3 regions of the Leucobacter sp. USCH14 genome follow, and region 3 is predicted to be linked to each of the others. Evidence: predicted binding sites of a transcription regulator. Region 3 holds the regulator's gene; each other region holds the start of a gene.
What was found. Region 3 encodes HspR, which represses chaperone genes until heat shock. Its sites were predicted from a motif close to AAGTTGAGTCNNNNNGACTCAACTT; they were not measured.

Region 1: the regulator HspR is predicted to act here: its motif matches at 790-814, upstream of PQI23_RS03155 (Hsp20/alpha crystallin family protein).
Region 2: the regulator HspR is predicted to act here: its motif matches at 1,445-1,469, upstream of PQI23_RS12520 (ATP-dependent Clp protease ATP-binding subunit).

Annotation. Positions count from the first base shown of each region.
Region 1 covers NZ_JAQPZP010000002.1:181,828-184,091, forward strand. Annotated here, with positions in the region: gene PQI23_RS03150 (SDR family oxidoreductase) at 1-241, shown strand, start outside; gene PQI23_RS03155 (Hsp20/alpha crystallin family protein) at 324-767, opposite strand; gene PQI23_RS03160 (amidase) at 924-2,264, opposite strand, start outside.
Region 2 covers NZ_JAQPZP010000014.1:39,825-42,088, forward strand. Annotated here, with positions in the region: gene PQI23_RS12520 (ATP-dependent Clp protease ATP-binding subunit) at 1-1,380, opposite strand, end outside; gene PQI23_RS12525 (TMEM175 family protein) at 1,492-2,133, opposite strand; gene ddaH (dimethylargininase) at 2,250-2,264, shown strand, end outside.
Region 3 covers NZ_JAQPZP010000001.1:16,913-19,176, reverse strand. Annotated here, with positions in the region: gene PQI23_RS00085 (class I SAM-dependent methyltransferase) at 1-919, opposite strand, end outside; gene PQI23_RS00080 (heat shock protein transcriptional repressor HspR) at 916-1,338, opposite strand; gene PQI23_RS00075 (DnaJ C-terminal domain-containing protein) at 1,428-2,264, opposite strand, start outside.

The DNA of each region.
Region 1 (2,264 bases), on a different contig from region 3:
CATCAACGGGCTCAACATCGGGTGGACGGCCACGCCGGGGGAGGCGGTCACGCAGCAGACCTTCCACGGTGCCGATGATGATTGGCTCGAGCGGGCCGAGTCGGAGCAGCCCATGGGAAAGCTCGGTCGCCCCGATGAGATCGCGGACGCGATCGTCTTCCTGCTGAGCGGTCGCAGCGGCGTCGTGACCGGTTCGATCATCGACTGGGATCAGAACGTTCCGGGCGCCTACGATCAGTAGCCGCGACGCGCGGCCCAGCGGCCGTGCGGCGCGCGCAGCAGAGCCGGGGGTGCCCGAACAGCACCCCCGGCTCGCGCGTGCCCTAGTGCGTCAGCGACTTCTGGGCGTCGGGTTCGAGGTGCTCGGACTGGCCCTGCACCGCGATCTTGCGCGGCTTGGCCTGCTCGCTGACCGGGATCACGACGCTCAGCACGCCGTTGTCGTACGACGCCGAGATGCCGGCGATGTCGACGCCCTGACCCACGCTGAACTGCCGCAGGTAGGTGCCGGAGGGGCGCTCGCGCGTCAACCACTTCGAGCCCTCGGCGGCGTCGGCCGTGCGCTGTGCGCGAATGGTCAAGAGCTGACCGTCGACGTCGATATCGATGGACCCGGGATCGACGCCCGGCAGATCGGCGTTCAGGACGTACCGCTCCTGGTCCCGCTGCAGATCGACGGGCATCTGCCGGGGCCCCGAGCGCGCCTGCTGCAGCGCGCCCGCTGCCCAGCGGTCCAGCTCGCTGAAGGGATCGAACGTCATTGCCATGATGGTTATCTCCTTCCAGTGAAACGTGAGTGGAGGTCACTCGATGTGCCTATAAATTAGCACTCTGCACCTGAGAGTGCTAATGAAGGACGCTGCAAGATTCCTGGAATCTGCGCGGGAATGCGGACGGCGCCGAGCGCCCCCGGCGCCGTTCCATCACTCCGTCGTGAGCTGCACGGCGAGCCGGAGCAGGAGCTCCTCGCCCCCCGTTCGACCGATGAGCTGCACCCCCATCGCGTGTCCCGTCGGAAGGCGCAGTACGGGCACCGCGATCGCGGGCAGCCCCGAGACGTTGACCATCGAGGTGAAGGGGGCCCACTCGCACTGCAGTCGGTAGTCATCGTCGGCGTCCAGCGATGTGAACGCTCCGATGCGGGGCGGGAGCATCGTCAGGCCCGGAGTGAGCACTGCATCGAACGCACCCCACTGCGCGCGCACGTCGGCGGCGAAGCCCCGCAGGCGCGCACCCGCGCGCGTGAAAGACTCGTCGCCCCGAGCGAGCGAGCGTTCGCGGAAGGTGCGGGTGAGCGGCATGAGCCGCGCGGCGGCCGCCGGCGTGAGGGGAAGCCGGGAGAGCCCGGCCGTCCACGAGGTCGTGAACGCTTCGGGGTACTCCGGGTCGTAGACGAAGTGGGGCGATTCGATGTGATGGCCGCGGCCGGTGAGCCGGTCGATCGCGATCTCGACGGCGCTCCTTGCCTCGCCGCTCAGCGAGATCGGGTACACGGAGGAGAACGGCGACGCCTCCGTGTACGCGATGCGCAGCCCGATGAGGGCATCGGCGGTCTGCACAGCCCTGAGCGCGGGTTCTCCGGCGGCTCCGCGCTGGGCATCGTAGAGCATCGCGGCGTCGAGTGCGTTCCTGGCGAGCGGGCCGCTGACCGTGAGTCGCGGCGCTCCGAACTCGTCGTGCAGGGAGGGCGCGGCACCGCTGCCGAGATCGCCGGGAACCGCTCCGAGCCCCGGTTTGAGGCCGACGAGGCCGCAGGCGAGGGCGGGGATGCGGATCGATCCCCCGCCGTCCGTTCCTGGGCCGACGGGGATGAGCCCGCCCGCGATCGCCGCCGCGCTGCCGCCGGATGACCCGCCTGGGGTGCGCGTCGGGTCGAGCGGATTGCGCGCCGGGGGTGCGATGGCGTTCTCCGAGTAGCCGGTGAGGCCGAGTTCGGGGACCTGCGTCTTGCCAAGTGGGATCGCGCCCGCGGCGCGGAGCGCTGCGACCCCCGGCGCGTCGGTCGCCGCGACTGGGTGGCGCAGGGCTGCGCTGCCCCGGGACGTCGCTGCTCCGGCGACGTCGACGAGATCCTTGAACGCGATGGGAAGGCCGTGCAGTCTGGGCAGGTGCTCGCGCTCCCGGCGCGGGGTCGACGCGAAGCGCTCGTCTGCGCGAGCCGCCTCTGCCCGGGCCTGCTCCGCCGTGACGGTGAGGAACGCTCCGAGCTCTGCGCGATCCTCGATTCGGGAGAGCACGAGCTCGGTCGCGTCGCGGGCGGAGAT
Region 2 (2,264 bases), on a different contig from region 3:
GGTCGGGCGATTCGGGTCGGCGATCCCGGCGCGCGTGCGGCGCACCGCGTCGGCGACCGCGCGCACCGCGTCGCCCTGGCCGATGAGTCGCTTCGCGAGTTCGTGCTCGAGAGCGAGCAGCTTCTCGGTCTCGCCCTGCAGCAGACGGCCGACGGGGATGCCCGTCCACGCCGCGACGACGCCCGCGATGTCTTCGTCTGTGACCTGATCGTTGACCATGCGGTCCTCGTCGCCCACGGCTCCCTGCGCCTCGGCGTCCTCCGCCTCCGTCAGCTGCTTCTGAATGACCGGGATCTCTCCGTACAGCAGCTTGGACGCCTTCTCGAGCTTGCCCTCGCGCTGCGCGACCTCGGCCTCCATCCGCAGCTGGTCGAGCTTCTCGCGCAGGGCGCCCACGCGGTTCAGGGAGTCGCGCTCCCGCTCCCATCGCGCCTCGAGCGCGTCCAGTTCAGTGCGCTTCGCCGCGAGGTCGTCGCGCAGTTTCGCGAGGCGCTCCTTCGAGGCGTCGTCCTTCTCCTTCTTGAGGGCGAGCTCTTCGAGCTTCAGGCGATCCACCGCGCGCCGCAGCTCGTCGATCTCGACGGGTGCCGAGTCGATCTCCATGCGCAGCCGGCTCGCCGCCTCGTCGATCAGGTCGATCGCCTTGTCGGGCAGCTGGCGCGCGGTGATGTACCGGTCGGAGAGCGCGGCCGCGGCGACGAGCGCCGAATCCGCGATGGTCACCTTGTGGTGCGCCTCGTACCGCTCCTTCAGCCCGCGGAGGATCGCCACAGTATCGGTCACCGACGGCTCGCCCACGTAGACCTGCTGGAAGCGGCGCTCGAGCGCCGCGTCCTTCTCGATGTACTCGCGGTACTCGTCGAGCGTGGTCGCACCGATGAGACGCAGCTCGCCTCGGGCGAGCATCGGCTTGAGCATCTGCGACGCCGCCACCGACGATTCGCCGCCACCGGCACCCATCAGCGTGTGCAGCTCGTCGATGAAGGTGATGAACTTGCCGTCGGAGTCCTTGATCTCCTGCAGCACCGCCTTCATGCGCTCCTCGAACTCGCCGCGGTACTTCGCACCTGCGATGAGCGCGGAGATGTCGAGGGAGATGAGCTCCTTGTCCTTGAGCGATTCGGCGACGTCGCCCGCGATGATGCGCTGCGCGAGGCCCTCGACCACAGCAGTCTTGCCGACGCCGGGTTCGCCGATCAGCACGGGATTGTTCTTCGTGCGACGGGTGAGCACCTGGCTCACGCGACGAATCTCCGAATCTCGACCGATCACGGGGTCGAGCTTGCCGGAGCGGGCGACCTCGGTCAGGTTGACGCCGAACTGCTCGAGCGCCGACTGCTGCTCGCCTTCGCCCTGCGCGGGCGTCCAGTTTGCCTGCATCTGGGATCCTCTCTGCATCGATACCGACTGCGGGAGAATCGACCGCTGATCGGACTTTCCCGCAAACTTGAGTGAATATGACTCAAGTTTAGCGGGTCATGACCGATTGCGCTAGGGCCGCGCCCCCGCGAGCCGCGTGAGCAGACCCTGCACGGGCGCGGAGAGCAGCATCACGAGCATCGACCAGTAGCCGATTCGAGGAATCGTGAGTGTGAGCAGCAGCGCGACGCCGAACAGCAGCACGAGCGACAGGTCGAGTGCGATGCCTTCGGCCAGCGATTTCCGGGTCGCACTGTGCAGAGCGGGGTGCGCTCGGATGAACAAGCGGATGAGCAAGGACGCCAGGGCGGTGAGGATCAGGCTGCCGATGTAGAGCGTTCTGGCAACCCGATCGCCGTCATCCATGCGCCCGGCGATCGCCGTGGCCACGGGAAGCCACACGATCGTGAGCATCCAGGCCGCGAGCAGCCACATGACCGAAGACGTGACGCGATCGACGTCGGCGAAGAGTCGATGGTGGATCATCCAGAACAGCGCGATCAGCACGAAGCTCAGCACGAAGCTCAGCAATTGACCCGAATGCGCGCTGAGCCAGGTCAGGGCGTCATCACCGTTTCCCGCGACCTCGCCGACGCTCTCCATGAGCGGCAGAATCAGGAGCGTGAGCGCGATCGCGACGACGCCGTCGACGAACGCGGTGACGCGAGCGGCGGCGTACGCGGTCTGCTCCCTGGGTGCGGCGTCGGCTGCCATGGGGTCAGTGTAAGCGCGACATGCCCTCATGCGCAGCGGTTTTCCGGCGCCCCGCGGTCTCGACCGGCCCGATAGCCTGGTACCGACCCGTATCCGACCCCGAAGGAATGCCATTCATGTCCAAGATCGCC
Region 3 (2,264 bases):
GGTCGACCGCGACGCGATCCGCCACTCCGGCTGCTCCCGCCGTCAGCCGAGTGGCCGCCACCGCGGCCGCCGACTGGTCGGTCGCGAGCACCTGCGCACCGGGGAAGCGCAGAGCCGCCGATACCGCGAGCACTCCGTTGCCGCACCCCAGGTCGATGACCGTGGCAGGTTCGCGGCTCACGTGCGCGAGCGTGCCGAGCAGCAGCCTGCTGCCGTGATCGAGCACGGGCCCGCCGAACGTCGCGCCGAAGGCCGCGATCGAGAAGTCGAGATCGCTGTCAGAGCCCCACTTCGGAAAGGAGGGCGAATCCCCCGCGCGCTCGCGCCGGGACTCCGCGCGCAGCACCCGCGACTTGCGCCAGCCGAGACCTGCCGTCACCCGGGTGAAGTCGCGCCCGAGCACGTCATTCATCGCGCGGGTCATGTGCTTGACACGACCGCCCGCGAACACCCGGACCTCGGGATCGGCCCAGCGCGCGATCGCCTCCGAGATCTCGGCAAGGGCTTCGAGCCCGCGGGGCAGCTGCAGCAGCACCAGGCGCGCTCCGGTGAGCAGCGCGGCATCGAGGGGGTGGTGCACGTACCGGTCCGTCAGGCCCAGACGCCCGGCGTTCTGCGCGAGTGCGCGTTCGCCGAGCAGGGGATCCTGATGGGTGCGGATCCCCGTGGCCTCGAACACCGTCGCGGCTCCGAGGGTGAGCGCGCCGTGGCGGTCCCCGATCACGACGATGTCGGCGCCGCGGAGCGGATGCTGCAGCGGGCGTTCGGCGAGATCCTCAACCGCGGAGCGCAGGATCAGATGGTCGGCAGCGTCGAACGCCTGGAGCTCGTCGGCGTCGAAATCGGGCTCGCGCGTCAGCTGAGCGAAGAGCCCGGAGAGGTGCTCATCGAAGTGCTCGTCGGGAGAACCATGGTTCACGGCTGCCACACGACGACCTCGGCGTTGCGACGCATGCGCGTACCGCGCCGCAGCGTGACGACCTCGCCCCCCGCTGATCCCGCCGCGAACACCCGGCGATCGGGGCGCTGCAGGCGCTCCTCGGTCAATGCGCGCTCCAGATCGCGCACGCGGCCCTCGAGTCGGCGCACCTGATCCTCGAGATCGAGCACTCGCCTGATGCCTTCGAGGCTGAGTCCCTCGGCCGAGAGACGGGCGACCTCGCGCAATCTGGCGACATCGTGCAGCGAATATCGGCGCGTGTTCCCCCGCGTGCGCTGCGGCGACACGAGGCCGATGCGGTCGTACTGCCTGAGGGTCTGCGGGTGCATCTCGGCGAGCTCGGCGGCCGCGGCGATCGCGAACACCGGTGTGAAACGGTCCATCTGAGGGCTCGCCATGATGCTGACCTGCTTTCGTTCGGCTGGCCGGGGAGCGCAGCGGCGGGTGAACCACTCGCCGCTGCGCTCCCCGTTCGATCAGGGGTGGCTCACCCCTTCGCGCGAGCCAGGAGATCGGCTCGCGGATTCTCCTTCGGTTCGACGGCGCGGAAGGCTTCGAGGGCCTCCGTCGCCTCGGGAGTGAGATGCGACGGGACGACGATCTGCACCTCGGCCAGGAGATCGCCGGTCCCCTTGGAACTCGCGACACCTCGCCCCTTGACGCGCAGCACGCGCCCGCTCGGCGTACCGGGCTGCACCTTGAGCTTCACCGGCGCGCCGCCGAGGGTCGGAACCTCGACCGTCGCCCCGAGCGCCGCCTCCGAGAAGGTCACCGGCAGCTTCACCCGCAGGTTCTGCCCCTCTCGCTCGAAGACCGGGTGCTTGCGCACGCTCACCGTCAGAATGATGTCTCCGGCAGGGCCCCCGGTCGGGCTCGGTTCGCCCTTGCCGCGCACCTTGATCTTCTGGCCATCGGCGACCCCTGCTGGGATCTTGACCTTGACGGAGCCGGTCGAAGCCTGCAGCGTGACGGTCTTGCCCTGCACGGCGGTCTCGAAATCGAGCGTCGTCGTCGCCTGGATGTCGCGCCCCGCTTGCGGGCCGCGAGGAGCGCCGCCGCCGAACATGCCCCCGAAGATGTCCTCGAACCCCTGAGGGCCGCCCGCTTGAAAGTGAGTGTTGCGCCCGCCGCCGCCGAACATGCCCCCGAAGACGTCTTCGAAGCCCTGGCCGCCGCCGCCGCCCGCCGTGAAGCGAGCGCCACCGGCGCCCATCGCGCGGATCTGGTCGTACTCAGCCCGCTGCTCCGCATCGGAGAGCACCGAGTACGCCTCGCTGATCTCCTTGAACTTCGCCTCGGCCACCGCATCCCCCGGGTTCGAATC